Regions from separate parts of the Streptomyces sp. NPDC025651 genome, predicted to be linked through region 3. Evidence: riboswitches for the same ligand, from Rfam matches in the RefSeq annotation. Region 3 holds a riboswitch; each other region holds the start of a gene.
The links. Region 3 has a riboswitch for cobalamin ahead of ACZ4D5_RS00705 (ABC transporter substrate-binding protein). Riboswitches for the same ligand answer to the same signal wherever they lie in the genome.

Region 1 (4,444 bases), on a different contig from region 3:
TTGACGGCGCCCGCCGGGCTCTTCCCGACCGAGGAGGAGAAGCAGGAGGCCCGCAAGGAGCGGGAGGACCGGAAGAAGCGGGAGCTCGCGCCATGACCTGGCTGCTGCGGGGGCTGCGCTGGATGCGGTGGTACGTCCGCGAGCTGACCGACGAGTCGGCGTACGACCGCTATGTGGCGCATATTCGCAGGGAGCATCCGGCGGCAACTGTCCCCAGCCGCCGCGTATTTGAACGGATGCGGACGGAACAGGCGGAGTCGGACCCGAGGCAGGGCTTCCGCTGCTGCTGAGCAGGCAACTCGCCCTGCCCACCCCTGTCCGTTATCCGGACAGGGGTTCCAAACCGCGAGACCGTGGCTTAGATTTCCCGCACGTTAAGCATGGGATGAGTGAGGGAACGGAGCCGCGATATGTCAGATGCGCCTGAAGTGAACAGACCGGTGGTCACGCCGGTCCGTGTGGTCATCGCAGCCTGCCTTGTCGCACCCTTCGTGGCAATGCTCTGGGTGAGTTCGTACGCGAAGATCGAACCGACCTTCATAGGCATCCCGTTCTTCTACTGGTACCAGATGCTGTGGGTGCTCATCTCGACGGCGCTCACGATGACCGCCTACAAGCTGTGGCAGCGTGACCAGCGCGCCCGCAAGGAAGGTGCGCGGTCATGAACGACGGGGTCAACGGCGTCGCGCTCGGCGTCTTCATATTCTTCTTCGTCGCGGTCACCGTCATGGGCTTCCTCGCCGCCCGCTGGCGCAAGGCCGAGAACGACCAGAGCCTGGACGAATGGGGCCTGGGCGGACGGTCGTTCGGCACCTGGGTCACCTGGTTCCTGCTCGGCGGCGACCTCTACACCGCGTACACCTTCGTGGCCGTCCCCGCGGCCATCTACGCGGCGGGCGCGGCCGGCTTCTTCGCCGTGCCGTACACGATCCTCGTCTACCCGCTGATCTTCACCTTCCTGCCGCGCCTGTGGTCGGTCTCGCACAAGCACGGCTACGTGACCACCTCCGACTTCGTGCGCGGGCGCTTCGGCTCCAAGGGGCTCTCCCTCGCGGTCGCGGTCACCGGCATCCTCGCCACGATGCCCTACATCGCGCTCCAACTGGTCGGCATCCAGGCCGTCCTGGACGTCATGGGCATCGGCGGCGGCCCCGACACCAACTGGTTCATCAAGGACCTGCCGCTGCTGATCGCGTTCGCCGTGCTTGCCGCGTACACGTACTCGTCGGGCCTGCGCGCGCCCGCCCTGATCGCGTTCGTGAAGGACGGCCTGATCTATCTCGTCATCGCCGTCGCGATCATCTACATCCCGATCAAGCTGGGCGGCTTCGACGACATCTTCGCCAAGGCGGGCGAGGCGTTCGGCGTGGTCAACGAGGACACCGGCAAGCCGCGCGGCGCCCTCGCGCCGCCCGAGGCCGGGCAGTGGACGTACGCGACGCTCGCGCTCGGCTCGGCCCTCGCGCTGTTCATGTACCCGCACTCGATCACCGCGACGCTCTCCTCGAAGAACCGCAACGTGATCCGCCGCAACACCACGATCCTGCCGCTGTACTCGCTGATGCTGGGCCTGCTCGCGCTGCTCGGCTTCATGGCGATCGCGGCCGGGGTCAAGGTCGACAACGGCCAGCTGGCGATCCCGCAGCTCTTCGAGGACATGTTCCCCGACTGGTTCACGGGCGTGGCCTTCGCCGCGATCGGCATCGGCGCGCTCGTGCCCGCCGCCATCATGTCCATCGCGGCCGCGAACCTGTTCACCCGCAACATTTACAAGGACTTCATCAAGCCCGACGCGACGCCCGAGCAGGAGACCAAGATCTCCAAGCTGGTCTCGCTGATGGTGAAGGTGGGCGCCCTCGTCTTCGTCCTCGGCATGGACAAGACGGTCGCGATCAACTTCCAGCTCCTGGGCGGCATCTGGATCCTGCAGACGATGCCCGCGCTGGTCGGCGGCCTGTTCACCCGGTGGTTCCACCGCTGGGCGCTGCTCGCCGGATGGGCGGTCGGCATGGTCTACGGCACACTGGCCGCGTACGGCGTCGCCTCGCCCACGCAGAAGCACTTCGGCGGCTCCTCCGACACCATCCCCGGCATCGGTGAGATCGGCTACATCGGCCTGACCGCGTTCGTCCTGAACGTGATCGTGACGGTGGTCCTCACCTTCGTCCTGAAGGCGCTGAAGGCCCCCGAGGGCGTCGACGAGACCTCCCCCGAGGACTACACCGCGGACGCGGGCGACAAGGGCGTCTCGGTCGAGCTCCCCACGGTGGGCGCGGGCTCCGGCCACTGACCTCGCACCACCGCCGAAGGGCCGCCGGGAGGATCCGGCGGCCCTTCGCCGTGTGTACGGGAGTTGACGTTCCGTGGCCCGCACCGGGCGGGCGGCCCCTCGCGACCGACACAAGATGTGGGCCTGCTTCAGAAACCCGGCACAAGATGTATGCTCGTGCTCGCTGTCGTCGCAGGGGAATCCGGTGCAAGTCCGGAACTGTCCCGCAACGGTGTATGTGTACGTCTTTGTCGTACCCGCAAGTCCGAGGACCTGCCGACAGTGCGCCCGAGCCGCCCGGCCCGGGCGCCGACCGTCCGGGCCTCGTGGAATGGGCCGGTGGACGCGGTGAGCCGCCCTGCCCGGGTGCGCCCGTGTGTGCCGTCCCCCTCCCCAGGCCCAGAGCCGAGCGAGGGAGAGCCACGTGACCATCGCGCCTGCCGAACCTGCGTCAGCGAAGACCGCGCCGACCGACGAGGGTACCGACGGGCCAGGGACCGCGCTGCTGCGCACCCTGACCGACCTCACCGCCGACCTCCCCGACGCCGACCCGGGACGGGTCGCCGCCGCCGCGCTGCGCGGCCGGTCGGCGAACGCCGACGAGGCGGAGCTGCGGGAGCTCGCCACCGAGGCGGCCGCGGGGCTCATCTCCGAGGACCCGGCGTACTCGAAGCTCGCCGCGAGGCTCCTGTCGATCGGCATCCGCGAGGAGGCGGCCACGCAGGGCGTGCGCTCCTTCACCGACTCCATCGCGGTCGGCCACCGCGAGGGCCTGATCGCCGACCGCACCGCGTCCTTCGTGACCGAGCACGCGGCCCGCCTCGACGCCCTGGTGGACAACGCGCTCGCGGACGGCGCCGACTTCCGCTTCGGCTACTTCGGCCTGCGCACCCTGCACAGCCGCTACCTCCTGCGCCACCCGATCACCCGGCAGGTCATCGAGACCCCGCAGCACTTCATGCTGCGCGTGGCGAGCGGCCTCGCGGAGGACGGGAGCGCCCGCGCCGTGGACGAAGTCGCCGCGCTGTACGGCCTGATGAGCCGCCTGGACTACCTGCCGTCCTCGCCGACGCTGTTCAACTCCGGCACCCGGCACCCGCAGATGTCCTCCTGCTACCTCCTCGACTCCCCGCTGGACGAGCTCGACTCGATCTACGACCGCTACCACCAGGTCGCACGCCTGTCCAAGCACGCGGGCGGCATCGGGCTCTCGTACTCCCGCATCCGTTCCAGAGGCTCGCTGATCCGCGGCACGAACGGGCACTCCAACGGCATCGTGCCGTTCCTGAAGACCCTGGACGCCTCGGTCGCCGCCGTGAACCAGGGCGGGCGCCGCAAGGGCGCCGCCGCGGTCTACCTGGAGACCTGGCACTCCGACATCGAGGAGTTCCTGGAGCTGCGCGACAACACCGGTGAGGACGCGCGCCGCACCCACAACCTCAACCTGGCGCACTGGATCCCCGACGAGTTCATGCGCCGGGTCGCCGCCGACCAGGACTGGTCGCTGTTCTCGCCGGCCGACGTGCCCGAGCTCGTCGACCTGTGGGGCGAGGAGTTCGACGCCGCCTACCGCAGGGCCGAGGCCGCCGGGCTCGCCAAGAAGTCCATGCCGGCCCGCGACCTGTACGGCCGCATGATGCGCACCCTCGCGCAGACCGGCAACGGCTGGATGACCTTCAAGGACGCCGCCAACCGCACCGCCAACCAGACCGCGGAGCCCGGCCACACCGTCCACTCCTCCAACCTCTGCACGGAGATCCTGGAGGTGACGGACGACGGGGAGACGGCCGTCTGCAACCTCGGCTCGGTCAACCTCGGCGCCTTCGTGGTCGACGGGGACATCGACTGGGAGCGGCTCGACGAGACCGTCCGCACCGCGGTGACCTTCCTCGACCGCGTCGTGGACATCAACTTCTACCCGACCGAGCAGGCCGGGCGCTCCAACGCCAAGTGGCGTCCGGTGGGCCTGGGCGCCATGGGTCTGCAGGACGTCTTCTTCCAGCTGAAGCTGCCCTTCGACTCCCCCGAGGCCCGCGCCCTCTCGACGCGCATCGCCGAGCGCATCATGCTCGCGTCGTACGAGGCGTCCGCGGACCTCGCCGAGCGCAACGGCCCGCTGCCGGCCTGGGAGAAGACCCGCACCGCGCGCGGCGTCCTGCACCCCGACCACTACGG
Region 2 (4,444 bases), 1.5 Mb from region 3:
CCGCAGATGCCGAGCACGGGCCGCCCCTCGGCCGCCCGGCGCGCCAGGGCGTCGGCGAGCCCGCGCTCGCGCAGCCACCGCAGGGCGCGGACGGTGCCCCGCGTCCCGGGCACGACCACGAGATCGGCGTCGACGAGCTCCTCGGCCCGGTCCACGAACCGCACGACGACACCCGGCTCGGCGGCCAGCGCGTCCACGTCCGTGAAGTTGGACATCAGGGGTACGGCGCACACGGCGACCCGCAGCACGTCCTCGCCGACCGGGGGCGCGACGACGGACTCCCGCACGGCGCCCCGCAGGGACACCCGCAGCCCGTCCTCCTCGTCGATGCCGAGGCCGTGCTGGAACGGCAGCACGCCGAACGTGCGCCGCCCGGTGAGGCCGTGCAGCATGTCGAGCCCGGGTTCGAGCAGCGACACGTCGCCCCGGAACTTGTTCACCAGGTACCCGGCGACCAGCTCCTGGTCCTCGGCGGCGAGCAGCGCGGTCGTCCCGAAGAACGAGGCGAAGACCCCACCCCGGTCGATGTCCCCGACCACGAGCACGGGGAAGCGGGCGGCGCGCGCGATCCCCATGTTCACGATGTCGGTACGCCGCAGATTGATCTCGGCGGGACTGCCCGCGCCCTCACAGATCACGGCGTCATAGCTGCCCCGAAGCTCCTCCAGGCATCCCACGACGGTGTCGAGCAGCGCCGCCTGGCGCCCCCCGTGGTACCCGCGCGCGCTCATCTCGCCCACGGGCTTGCCCATGAGCACGACCTGACTCGACCGGTCGCTGCCCGGCTTGAGCAGCACGGGATTCATCAGCGCGCTCGGCTCGACGCGGGCGGCCTGCGCCTGCATGGCCTGCGCCCGCCCGATCTCGGCCCCTTCGCGCGTGACGAAGGAGTTGAGGGACATGTTCTGCGCCTTGAACGGCGCGACGGACACACCCTTGCGGGCCAGCCACCGGCAGATGCCGGCGGTGACCACACTCTTCCCGGCGTCAGAGGTGGTCCCGGCGACCAGAAGTCCGCCACTCATGCGTCTCTCCGTTTCCGCCGGGCGGCCGCCACCGCGACCCCCAGCGCCAGCCAGCCGACCCGCCGAGAGAGCCGCACGGCCCGCTCGATGTCCCCGACCCGTACGTCCCGTCCCAAGGCGCCGTTGAGGACGGGGCGATGCTCCACCCGCCCCGCGTACGAGAGGGTCCCACCCAGCCGTACGCCCAACGCCCCCGCGAAGGACGCCTCGACGGGCCCCGCGTTGGGGCTGGGGTGCTTGTGCGCATCCGCACGCCAGGCCCGCACCGCCCCCGAGGGCGAATCCCCCGCGAGAACGGCCAGCACGGCGGTGAGCCGCGCCCCCGGCCACCCCAAGACGTCGTCGGCGCGGGCGGAAGCCCACCCGTACCGCCGGTACTTGGGCGACTTGTGTCCGACCATCGCGTCGAGCGTGTTGACGGCGCGGAAGGCGACGAGTCCCGGCACCCCGCCGACGGCCCCCCACACCAGCGCCCCCACCACGGCGTCGGACGTGTTCTCGGCGACGGACTCGACCACGGCCCGCGCGATCCCGTCCGCGTCGAGCGCCTGAGGATCCCGCCCGCACAGATGCGGCAGCCGCTCCCGCGCGACCTCGACGTCCCCGGCCTCGAGGGCGCCGCCGATGGCCCGCGCCTCACGCCCGAGCGAGGTCCCGCCGACCACGGCCCAGGTCGCGGCGGCGGTCAGCGCGACGGATCCGGCACGTGAGCGGCGTACGAGAGAAGAAGCGAGGGCGGCGGCACCCGCCGCACCCCCGGCACACACCACGGCGTGCAGCGCGCCCCACCCGCGGTGGTCGCGCCACAGCACCCGCTCGACGGCACCCGCCGCACGCCCGAACGCGGCGACCGGATGTCCCCGGCGGGGATCGCCGAGCAGCAGGTCGCCGATGAGGCCGACGGCGGCGCCGTACGCGAAGTCGCGATCGGCACTCATGGGCTCAGCCCGCAGCCGTACTGAGGAGAGAACTCGTACTCAGGAAGGGGAACGGCACCGGGCGGCCGAGCATGGCGATGTGTCCTCACTCAGGGTGTCCGCGCCCTGGTTCGACGTGATGCGGCGGCGAGAGTTCCTGGCTTGCGGGGAGCGTCTCCCCGATGACAGTGGCGGGACCGCGCCGGATTCGCACCGGCTTCCTCTTCTGCCGCCGTAGTTGGCCCCGGCAGTCCACCACGCCCCGCGAACGCCCGTCAACTCGCCGTTGACCTGCGGCGGGAGAGTGTGCGGAGCCCCACACACGGCAGTGGGGCGCGAGGCGTTCGCACGCCCCGCGCCCCACCGAAGACTCCGGTCGTCAGGCGACGATCAGATAGATCCCGTACGCGACGGCCGCCGCGCACAGCGCGAAGCAGGCGTACGCGCCGGTGCGGGCCAGGGCCGCGGAGCCGCCGCCGGAGGCCGACGCCGTCTCCTGCTTCGAGAGGCCGACGATGCCGAGGGTGAACAGGCCCACCAGGGCCACCGTCACCGCGAGGCTGACTCCGAAGACGGAGCCGAGAGCTGCCCAGTCGATGCTCATGCTGATCTGTCCTTACACCGTCGCGGGCCTGGCGGGGTCCGCCATGGCGCCGGTCGTGGTCGTGGTCGGGGCCGTGGCGGCCTTGACCGGGTCGTCGGAGGCGGCGCCCGCGGTCGCCATCGCGCCCGCCGGGGGCGGCGTCACGGCGGCGATGGCGGTGGTCACGACGCCCGCGGGCTCGGCGCCCTTGGTGTCGTCGTGGCGGATCTCGTCGTCGGTGACGTTGGTGTGGTCGATCGCGTTGCGCCGCGAGAGCGCCCAGATCACGGCCGAGCCGCCGACCAGGATCGCGGCGGTGACCGCGATGCCCCAGGAGCCCTGCTTGGTGAGGAACTCGGCGCCCGCGCCGACCAGACCGGCGGCCGGCAGGGTCAGGCCCCACGCCACGAACATCCGGGTCGCGGTCGACCAGCGGACGACGCCGCCCTTGCGGCCGAGGCCCGCGCCCATCACGGCGCCGGAGCAGGACTGGGTGGTGGAGAGCGAGAAGCCCAGGTGCGAGGAGGCCAGGATGACCGTCGCGGCGCTGGTCTGGGCGGCGAAGCCCTGCTGCGGCTGGAGGTCGGTGAGGCCCTTGCCCATGGTGCGGATGATGCGCCAGCCGCCGAGGTAGGTGCCGAGCGCGATGGCCACGCCGGCCGAGACGATGACCCACATCGGGGGGTTCGCGCCGGGGTTGAGGACACCGCCGGTGACCAGGGCGAGCGTGATGATGCCCATGGTCTTCTGCGCGTCGTTCGTGCCGTGGGCGAGCGAGACGAGGCCCGCGGAGGCGATCTGGCCCGCGCGGTAGCCCTTGGCGGTCGCCTTGGTGTCGGTGTTGCGGCCGATGCGGTACGTCAGGCGCGTGGCCAGCATCGCGGCGAGACCCGCCACGAGGGGCGCCGCTATGGCGGGCAGCAGGACCTTGGTGACGACCGTGCCGCCGTTGATCGACGACCAGCCCATCGACATGACCGCGGCGCCGATGAGGCCGCCGAAGAGAGCGTGGGAGGAGCTGGAGGGCAGGCCCACCAGCCAGGTCAGCAGATTCCAGAGGATCGCGCCGACGAGCGCGGCGAAGATGACCTCTGTCTTGAGGCCGTCCTCGTTGACGATGCCGCCGGAGATCGTCTTGGCGACTTCGACGGAGAGGAAGGCGCCGACGAGGTTGAGCACGGCGGACATGGCCACCGCCGTCTTGGGCTTCAGAGCGCCGGTCGAGATGGTCGTCGCCATCGCGTTGGCAGTGTCGTGGAAACCGTTCGTGAAATCGAACACGAGAGCGGTAACGATCACGATCCCGAGGAGAAGCGTGATGTGTTCCATTTACCCAGGCTTCTGTTGGACGTCAGTGGCATGTGGAACGTAGGCAACCTGGGTGAACGGAAAGTGAACTGGGTCGGGCCGTGCAGTGACCCGAAGCGGAGCGCCGTCACTCCGCATTCATCAGGTGCCTGACGAAGATCGTACGGAGTGACGGCGCGGGGCCCGGAATCTGGGCGGAGTGTCGGCCTCCGCCCTGCTGCGCCTACCCCCGGGCGAACCGCTTCAACTGGTTCGTCGAGCCGTTGAAGAGATTCTGGTCACCCGGCAGTCCGCCGCCGTTGTCGTACTGCCAGAACGTCCAGTACGACCAGCCCCTGGGCAGCGACCCGGTCGACGACGACCAGCGCGCGAGCCACAGGGCGTGGTTCGACGCGAAGGCCCGGCTGCCGCCGGTGCAGTCGTTCCACCACTTGGTGGTCGTGTAGATCACCGGGCGGCGGCCCGTCTGCCGCTTGACCTCGTTGCTGAAGGACTGGATCCAGTTGACCATCCTGGTCCTGCCGAGCCCGTAGCACTTCTTCTTGCCGTACGGGTTGTGCTCGATGTCCAGCGCGGGCGGCAGCGTCCGGCCGTCGGCGCTCCAGCGGCCC
Region 3 (4,444 bases):
CGGGCCTTCGCGGTCATCGTGTGCAGGTCGTCGCCGTCGAGGAGGGCGCGGCCGCCGGTGGGGCGCAGCGTTCCGTACACGCAGCGCAGCAGCGTCGTCTTGCCGCTGCCGTTGGGGCCGACGACGCCGACGGTCTCGCCGGGGGCGGCGGTGAGGTCGACGCCGTCCACGAGGAGCCTGCCGTCGATCTCGTACGAGAGGCCTTCCGTACGCAGCTCTCCGGCGGGGCCTGGAGGGTTGTTCATGCCGGTACTCCTTCGTTGCGCCGCCGCAGCAGCCACAGGAAGAACGGGCCGCCGGTCAGCGCGGTGAGCACGCCGACCGGGATGTCCTGGGGCGCTGCGACCGTGCGCGCCGCGATGTCCGCGACGACCAGGAACACCGCGCCCATCAGCGCCACCACGGGGAGCAGCGCGCGGTGCGCGGCGCCGACCAGCATGCGGGCGGCGTGCGGCACCATCAGGCCGACGAAGCCGATGGCCCCGCTGTAGGCGACCAGGACGCCGGTCAGGAGCGAGGCCAGGACGAAGACGCCGGCGCGGAAGCGGGCCGTGTCAAGGCCGAGGACGGTGGCGCCCTCCTCCCCCGCGAGGAGCAGGTCGAGGGGGCGGGCCAGGGCCACCAGGAGGGCCGTGCCGACGACCAGGGCGGCGCAGGGCAGGGCGAGCATGTCCCAGCGGGCGCTGCCGAGGCCGCCGAGCGTCCAGTACATGACCTCCTTGAGGTGGTCCGCGCTGTCGGCGGTGACGAGGATGAGGCTGGTCAGCGCGGTCAGGATGTACGAGACGGCGACGCCGGACAGGATCAGGCGGCCGGTGGCGAATCCCCCGCCGCCTCTGGCCAGGGCGTAGACGAGGACCAGCGAGATGAGCGCGCCCACGAAGGCGGCGGCCGGGATCGTGACGGTGGTCGCGAGGCTCGCGCCGAGGCCGAAGACGCCGCCGAGCACGATCGCGACGACCGCGCCGACGGAGGCGCCCGAGGAGACGCCGAGCAGGAACGGGTCGGCCAGGGGGTTGCGGACGAGGGCCTGCAGGACGGTGCCGATGACGGCCAGTCCGGCCCCCACTGTCGCCCCGAGGATGATCCTCGGGAGCCTCACGTCCAGGACGATGGTTCTGAACGGGGAGGCTTCCGCCCGCCCCGTGAGGATCTCGATGACCTGGCCCGGGGGGATGTGGACGGAGCCCAGGGCGAGGCCTGCGATCGTCGCCGCGGCGAGGGCCGCGGCCAGTACGGTCAGGGTGAAGAGGCGGCGCCCCTTCGGGCTCGGTCGATCGCCCTTCGGGCTCGTCCTCGATCGCCGGACGGGCTTGATATTGCCGGGCTGGTTCTTTCGGCCGGCAGCCTCGATCGACTGGCTCACAGCTGCGCCGCCAGCTTCCTCACCGCCTCCGGCGCTCGTACCCCTGTGACCGTGTCCGAGAGCGGCAGGACCGCGAAGCGCTTGTTCTTGACGGCCGGGACGTCCTTGAGGGCCGGGTCGTCGAGGAGGCGCTTCTTCTTCTGGGCGACCGACGTCGCGCCGTAGTCGAGGATCAGGACGACGTCGGGCCTGCGCTCCACCACCGACTCCCAGGAGGCGTCGCTGAAGGACTTGTCCACGTCGGCGAAGACGTTGCGGCCGCCCGCCCGCTTGATGATGTCGTTGCCGATGCCGCGGCCGCCCGCCGTGAACGCGGACTTGTCGCCGCTGTCGTAGACGAAGACGGAGAGCGGCTTCCTGCCCTTGGACTTCTCGGCGGTGGCGGCCAGTTCGCGCTCGGCGCTCTTGACCCACTTGTCCGCGCGGGCCCGCACCCCGAAGGTGGAGCCGACCTCGCGGACCTCGCGGTAGACGTCCTCCATGGAGACGGGGTCCTTGGCGCAGCCCTCGACGTTCAGGCGGCTCTCGATGCCGGACTTGGCGAGTGCGGAGCGGCTGCGGCCGTCGCCCGCGAGGAAGGCGCTCGCGTAACCGCCGTACACGTAGTCGGGGTTGACGGAGAGCAGCTTCTCGTAGGAGGGGTACTCCTTGGCGATCACCGGGACGGACTTGTACGCCTTCTCGTACTCCGGCAGGACCTTGTCGTCGAGGTAGGCGGTCCCGGCCATCCGGTCCTGGAGGCCGAGTTCCAGCATCACTTCGGTGGCGTGCTGGTTCATGGTGACGGCGCGCTCGGGAGGTGCGTCGTACGTCGTCTTCACGCCGCAGTTGGTGACGGTGTACGGGAACCCGGCCGTCCTGGCCGCGGGCTTGTCGTCGCCTCCGGCCCCCGATGACGAGCACGCGGCGAGCGGGACGAGCAGGGTGGCCGCGGCGAGCGCGCGTATGCCGGTGTGGCGGCGGGACATGGCTGGACTGCCTCCTCCAGGGGATTTCCGCGTCCCCTGCGTTGCGTGGAGCAAGGCGGCAGGTCAGTTCCTGACTCCCCCGCCCCGGAGTGGGGTCTCCCCTGCTCGAGCGGAGTCGAGAGCTCGGGGAAAGGCGGGGTCACAGTGGCGGGACCGTGCCGGGTTCGCACCGGCTTCCTGGCTCCTGCCGCCTCAATGGTGTGTGTCGGGACTCAGTATGCCTCTACGACCTGCACGTCTTCCTCGGTGACCTCGCCGTCCACGATGCGGAACGAGCGGAACTGGAAGGGGCCCGCGCCGTCGGTGTCCGCGGTGGAGACCAGGACGTAGTGCGCGCCCGGCTCGTTGGCGTACGTGATGTCGGTGCGCGAGGGGTACGCCTCGGTCGCGGTGTGCGAGTGGTAGACGATCACCGGCTCCTCGTCGCGGTCGTCCATCTCGCGGTAGAGCTTGAGCAGGTCACCCGAGTCGAACTCGTAGAACGTGGGCGAGCGCGCGGCGTTCAGCATCGGGATGAACCGCTCGGGGCGGCCGGTGCCCTCCGGGCCCGCGACCACGCCGCAGGCCTCGTCGGGGTGGTCCTGGCGCGCGTGCGCGACGATCTGGTCGTGGAGGGCCTGGGTGATGGTCAGCATGGCAGTCAGGATAAGCAGAGGGGCCCCCGCGTACCGAAGTGTGGTACGCGGGGGCCCGAATGCTGGACGGGACCTTGGGGAGCCTCAGTCCTTGGTGAGGGAATCGGCGCCGGAGACGCCGACCTTGCGCCTGTTGAAGGCCGCGGCCTCCGGGTTGCGGCGCTTGAGGATCAGGTAGGCGACCGTCAGGATCGCGGCCCAGACCGGAGCGGCGTACAGCGAGATCCGCGCGTCCTTGTCGACGCCCATCATCACGATGACCATGCCGATGAAGGCGAGCGCGAACCAGCTGGTGAACGGGGCGCCCGGGGCACGGAAGGTGGACTGCGGCAGCTCGCCGCGGTCGGCCTTGCGGCGGTAGCGGATCTGGCAGCACAGGATCATGATCCAGGCCCACATGCCGGAGATGGTCGCGAAGGAGACGACGTAGTTGAACGCCTCGCCCGGCCACTGGTAGTTGATCCAGACGCCGAACAGCATGAAGCCGGCGGAGACCGCGGTGCCGACCAGCGGCAGGCCGTTCTTCGTGAGCTTGGTGAAGAACTTGGGGCCCTGGCCGTTCATCGCCAGGTCGCGCAGCATGCGGCCGGTGGAGTACATGCCGGAGTTGCAGGAGGAGAGCGCGGCGGTGAGCACCACGAAGTTCACGATGGCGGCGCCGACGCCGAGGCCCATCTCCTCGAAGGCCTTCACGAACGGCGAGACGCCGGGCTTGAAGGAGGTCCACGGGACGACCGACAGGATCATGATCAGCGCGCCGACGTAGAAGACGGCGATGCGCCACGGCACGGTGTTGATGGCCTTGGGCAGAACGGTCTTCGGGTCCTTGGACTCGCCCGCGGTGACGCCGACGAGCTCGACGGCGAGGAAGGCGAACATCACGATCTGCAGGGTCATCAGCGTGGAGCCGATGCCGTTCGGGAAGAACCCGCCCTGGTTCCACAGGTGGGCGACGGTCGCGGTGTCACCGGCGTCGGAGAAGCCGATGGTGAGGATGCCGACGCAGATCAGGATCATGCCGATGATGGCGGTGACCTTGACCATCGAGAACCAGAACTCCAGCTCGCCGAAGAGCTTCACGGAGATGAGGTTCGCGCCGAACAGGATGACCGTGAACACCAGGGCATAGGCCCATTGCGGGAACGAGTCGTGTGTCCAGTACTGCATGTACTGGGCGGCCGCGGTGACTTCGGTGATGCCGGTGACGACCCAGAAGAGCCAGTACGTCCAGCCGGTCACGAATCCGAAGAACGGGCCCATGAACTCGCGCGCGTACTCCGAGAAGGAGCCGGACACGGGGCGGTACATGAGGAGCTCGCCGAGCGCCCGCATGATGAAGAAGATGACGAGGCCCGCGATGGCGTACGCCAGGATGAGGCTCGGTCCGGCCTTGTGGATGGCCTTGCCCGCGCCGAGGAACAGGCCGGTGCCGATGGCACCGCCGATCGCGATCATCTGGATCTGCCGGGCACCGA
Region 4 (4,444 bases), on a different contig from region 3:
GTACTTCTTCCACTGCGCCCGGCGGCAGATCGAGGCGGGACACGGACCGTACTTCTACCTGCCCAAGCTGGAGAACCGCTACGAGGCCCGGCTCTGGAACGACGTCTTCGTCACCGCCCAGGAGCTCCTCGGCATCCCGCGCGGCACGATCCGCGCCACCGTCCTGATCGAGACGGTCACCGCGGCGTTCGAGATGGAGGAGATCCTCTACGAGCTGCGCGAGCACAGCGCCGGGCTCAACGCGGGCCGCTGGGACTACCTGTTCAGCATGATCAAGACGTTCGGCCACCGCACCGACTTCCTGCTGCCGGACCGCGCCAAGGTCACCATGGCCGCGCCCTTCATGCGCGCCTACACCGAACTGCTCGTGCGCACCTGCCACCGGCGCGGCGCCCATGCCATCGGCGGCATGGCCGCCCACGTGCCGGGCAGGGACCCGGCCGTCAACGAGGCCGTGTTCGCGAAGGTGCGGCTCGACAAGGAGCGCGAGGCCGAGGACGGCTTCGACGGCTCCTGGGTCGCCCACCCCGGCCTGGTGCCCGTGTGCCGGGAGGTCTTCGACGCCGTCCTCGGCACGAGAGCCCACCAACTCGACCGGGGCAGGGACGACGTGGAGGTCACGGCCCAGGACCTGCTGTCGGTGCGGCGCGTCAGCGGGCCGCCGACCCCCGAGGGCGTGCGCGCCAACATCGCCGTTGCGCTCGGTTACTTCGCCGCCTGGCTGCGCGGGCAGGGCGCCGTCGCCCTGGACGGGCTGATGGAGGACGCGGCCACCGCGGAGATCGCCCGCGTGCAGGTCTGGCAGTGGCTGCGGCACCGCGTCATCGACCGCGAAACGGTACGGCGTCTGCTCGACGACGAGCTCGCCGCCCTGGGCGCCGCCTACCCGTGGGCGCCCCTCGACGACATCCGCGCGCTCTTCGAACACACCGCCCTCAGCGGCGAGTTGCCGCTGTTCTTCACCCCCGATGCCTACTCCCGGCACCTCGTGCGGCAGGCGGAGGCACCGGCATGAGCGAGAGCATTCGACGCGTCGGCGTGGTCGGCGGCGGGCAGATGGGCGCGGGCATAGCCGAGGTGTGCGCGCGAGCGGGCCTGGACACCGTGGTGTGCGAGGCGGACGCCGTGGCCGCCCTCGCGGCACGCGACCGGGTCGAGGCCTCCCTGGAGCGCGCCGTGCGGCGCGGCAAGCTGGCCGGGGACGCGGCGCGCGGCGCGCTCGCCCGCATGACGTTCACCGGCAGTCTGGAGGACCTGGCCGACCGCCAGCTGGTCGTCGAGGCCGTCGTGGAGAACCAGGACGCCAAGACCGAGGTCTTCGCCGCCCTCGACAAGATCGTCGAGGACCCGGAGGCGATCCTCGCGACCAACACCTCCTCGCTCCCCGTGATGCGGCTCGGCATGGCGACCACCCGCGCGGACCGGGTCGTGGGCCTGCACTTCTTCAACCCCGTGCCGGTGCTGCCGCTGGTGGAGCTCGTCACCTCCCTGCACACCGCGCCCGCAACGGCCCGCCGCGCCGAGGAGTTCGCCGCGGCGACGCTGGGCAAGAGCGTCATCCGCTCCCGCGACCGCTCGGGCTTCGTCGTCAACGCCCTGCTGATCCCGTACCTCCTGTCGGCGATCCGCATGGCGGAGTCCGGCTTCGCCACCGCCGAGGACATCGACACCGGCATGGAACTGGGCTGCGCCCACCCGCTGGGCCCGCTGAAGCTCGCGGACCTGATCGGCCTGGACACCGTCGTCTCGATCGCCGAATCGCTGTACGACGAGTTCCGCGAACCGCTGTACGCCCCGCCGCCACTGCTGCAACGGATGGTGGAGGCAGGGCTGTTGGGCCGGAAGTCGGGACGCGGATTCCATGCGTACGGCGAGGACTGACGTCGCGTACGCCACAAGCTGACGTCGTCACGTGCGGCGATGTCCGATAGGCTGATCCACGCAGCTGGTTCGCCCCGTCAGCCAGGCGGGAGGCGTCGCAAGAGGGAACCCGGTGGGAATCCGGGACTGCCCCGCAGCGGTGAGCGGGAACGACCGCCGTCATACGCACTGGGTCCGACAGACAGGACCTGGGAAGCGACGGCCACTAGGTGTCTCGTACGACGAGACGTGCCCGCGAGTCCGAAGACCTGCCAACTGCCCGTGCACGGACCACCCGTGCGCGGACATCCCGGTGACCTCGTGGGCGGGTCGGCGTACATATCAGGCGGACGACCGCGCCTTGCCGCGCGAGGCCGTACCCGCCCGGTTCGTCACCCCTTCGCGCTCTCGTCCCGTCGCCGGGATCTCAGGGATTCATCTCGCGAAGGAGATCTCCGTGACCGGCAAGACCGCAGCCGCGGCAGCACGGGCCACCGTGTACGGCTACCCCCGCCAGGGCCAGAACCGCGAACTGAAGAAGGCCGTCGAGGGCTACTGGAAGGGCCGCGTCACCGCCGACGCCCTCCGGACGACCGCCGCCGAACTCCGCGGCGCCAACTGGCGGCAGCTGGCCGAGGCCGGCATCCACGAAGTGCCCACCGGGGACTTCTCGTACTACGACCACGTCCTGGACACCACCGTCATGGTGGGCGCCGTCCCCGCGCGCCACCGCGCCGCCGTCGACACCGACGCCCTGGACGGCTACTTCGCCATGGCCCGCGGCACCCAGGACGTGGCGCCGCTGGAAATGACCAAGTGGTTCGACACCAACTACCACTACCTCGTCCCCGAGTTGGGCCCGGACACGGTGTTCACGGCCGACTCCACCAAGCAGGTCGCCGAGCTCAGGGAGGCCCTCGCCCTCGGCCTGGCCGCACGGCCCGTCCTGGTCGGCCCGGTCACCTACCTCCTGCTCGCCAAACCCGCCCCGGGCGTCGCCGCCGACTTCGACCCGCTCACCCTCCTGGACCGGATCCTGCCGGTGTACGCCGAGGTCCTCGCCGACCTGCGCGCGGCGGGCGCGGAGTGGGTCCAGCTGGACGAGCCCGCCCTCGTCCAGGACCGCACCCCGGCCGAACTGAACGCCGCCGCGCGCGCCTACCGCGACCTCGGCGCCCTCACCGACCGGTCGAAGCTGCTGGTGGCGACGTACTTCGGGCGGCTCGGCGACGCGCTGCCCGTCCTCGCCAAGGCTCCGGTCGAAGGCCTCGCTCTCGACTTCACCGAGGCCGGCACCGCCAACCTGGACGCCCTGGCCGAAGTCGGCGGACTCCCCGACAAGCGGCTGGTCGCCGGCGTGGTCAACGGCCGCAACATCTGGGTCAACGACCTGGAGAAGTCCCTGTCCACCCTCGGCACCCTGCTCGGCCTCGCCGACCGGGTCGACGTGTCGGCGTCCTGCTCCCTGCTGCACGTGCCCCTCGACGCCACGGCGGAGCGGGACATCGAGCCGCAGATCCTGCGCTGGCTCGCCTTCGCCCGCCAGAAGACCACCGAGATCGTCACCCTCGCCAAGGGCCTTGCCCAGGGCACCGACACGATCGCCGCCGAACTGGCCGCCAACCGCGCCGACCTGGCTTCGCGCGCCGGCTCGCCGATCACCCGCGACCCCGCCGTGCGGGACCGCGCCGCCGCCGTCACCGAAGGCGACGCCCGCCGCTCCCAGCCGTACGCCGAACGGGCCGCGGCCCAGCGGGCCCACCTCGGCCTGCCCCTGCTGCCGACCACGACCATCGGGTCCTTCCCGCAGACCGGCGAACTGCGCACCGCCCGCGCCGACCTGCGCGCGGGCCGGATCGACACGGCCGGCTACGAGGAGCGCATCAGGGCCGAGATCCAGGAGGTGATCTCCTTCCAGGAGAAGGCCGGTCTGGACGTCCTCGTGCACGGCGAGGCCGAACGCAACGACATGGTCCAGTACTTCGCCGAACAGCTCACCGGCTACCTCGCCACGCAGCACGGCTGGGTCCAGTCCTACGGCACGCGCTACGTCCGCCCGCCGATCCTCGCGGGCGACATCTCCCGCCCGGAGCCCATGACGGTGCGCTGGACGACGTACGCCCAGTCCCTGACGGGCCGCCCGGTCAAGGGCATGCTCACCGGTCCCGTCACCATGCTCGCTTGGTCCTTCGTCCGCGACGACCAGCCGCTCGGCGACACCGCGCGCCAGGTCGCCCTCGCCCTGCGCGACGAGGTGAACGACCTGGAGGCGTCCGGGAGTTCGGTGATCCAGGTCGACGAGCCCGCCCTGCGCGAGACGCTGCCGCTGCGGGCTGCCGATCGCCCGGCCTATCTGGCGTGGGCCACGGAGGCCTTCCGGCTCAGCACCGGCGGCGTACGCCCGGACACACAGATCCACACCCACATGTGTTACGCCGAGTTCGGGGACATCGTCCAGGCCATCGACGACCTCGACGCCGACGTGATCAGCCTGGAGGCGGCCCGCTCCCACATGCAGGTCGCCCGTGAACTGGCCGCACACGGCTACCCGCGCGAGGCGGGACCCGGCGTCTACGACATCCAC

Region 1: another riboswitch for cobalamin. It lies ahead of ACZ4D5_RS20345 (ribonucleoside-diphosphate reductase subunit alpha); the one in region 3 lies ahead of ACZ4D5_RS00705 (ABC transporter substrate-binding protein).
Region 2: another riboswitch for cobalamin. It lies ahead of ACZ4D5_RS07650 (cobalamin biosynthesis protein); the one in region 3 lies ahead of ACZ4D5_RS00705 (ABC transporter substrate-binding protein).
Region 4: another riboswitch for cobalamin. It lies ahead of metE (5-methyltetrahydropteroyltriglutamate--homocysteine S-methyltransferase); the one in region 3 lies ahead of ACZ4D5_RS00705 (ABC transporter substrate-binding protein).

The regions. Positions count from the first base shown of each region.
Region 1 is NZ_JBVHLZ010000005.1:215,892-220,335, reverse strand. It holds gene ACZ4D5_RS20365 (carbon starvation CstA family protein) at 1-96, shown strand, start outside; gene ACZ4D5_RS20360 (CstA-like transporter-associated (seleno)protein) at 93-290, shown strand; gene ACZ4D5_RS20355 (DUF3311 domain-containing protein) at 411-665, shown strand; gene mctP (monocarboxylate uptake permease MctP) at 662-2,290, shown strand; cobalamin riboswitch at 2,441-2,564, shown strand; gene ACZ4D5_RS20345 (ribonucleoside-diphosphate reductase subunit alpha) at 2,694-4,444, shown strand, end outside.
Region 2 is NZ_JBVHLZ010000001.1:1,640,285-1,644,728, forward strand. It holds gene ACZ4D5_RS07645 (cobyric acid synthase) at 1-1,025, opposite strand, end outside; gene ACZ4D5_RS07650 (cobalamin biosynthesis protein) at 1,022-1,963, opposite strand; cobalamin riboswitch at 2,072-2,214, opposite strand; gene ACZ4D5_RS07655 (hypothetical protein) at 2,322-2,546, opposite strand; gene ACZ4D5_RS07660 (inorganic phosphate transporter) at 2,559-3,854, opposite strand; gene ACZ4D5_RS07665 (lysozyme) at 4,057-4,444, opposite strand, start outside.
Region 3 is NZ_JBVHLZ010000001.1:173,123-177,566, reverse strand. It holds gene ACZ4D5_RS00715 (ABC transporter ATP-binding protein) at 1-245, opposite strand, end outside; gene ACZ4D5_RS00710 (FecCD family ABC transporter permease) at 242-1,243, opposite strand; gene ACZ4D5_RS00705 (ABC transporter substrate-binding protein) at 1,363-2,334, opposite strand; cobalamin riboswitch at 2,379-2,537, opposite strand; gene ACZ4D5_RS00700 (M67 family metallopeptidase) at 2,547-2,969, opposite strand; gene ACZ4D5_RS00695 (amino acid permease) at 3,054-4,444, opposite strand, start outside.
Region 4 is NZ_JBVHLZ010000003.1:135,858-140,301, reverse strand. It holds gene aceB (malate synthase A) at 1-1,015, shown strand, start outside; gene ACZ4D5_RS12865 (3-hydroxybutyryl-CoA dehydrogenase) at 1,012-1,881, shown strand; cobalamin riboswitch at 1,930-2,151, shown strand; gene metE (5-methyltetrahydropteroyltriglutamate--homocysteine S-methyltransferase) at 2,318-4,444, shown strand, end outside.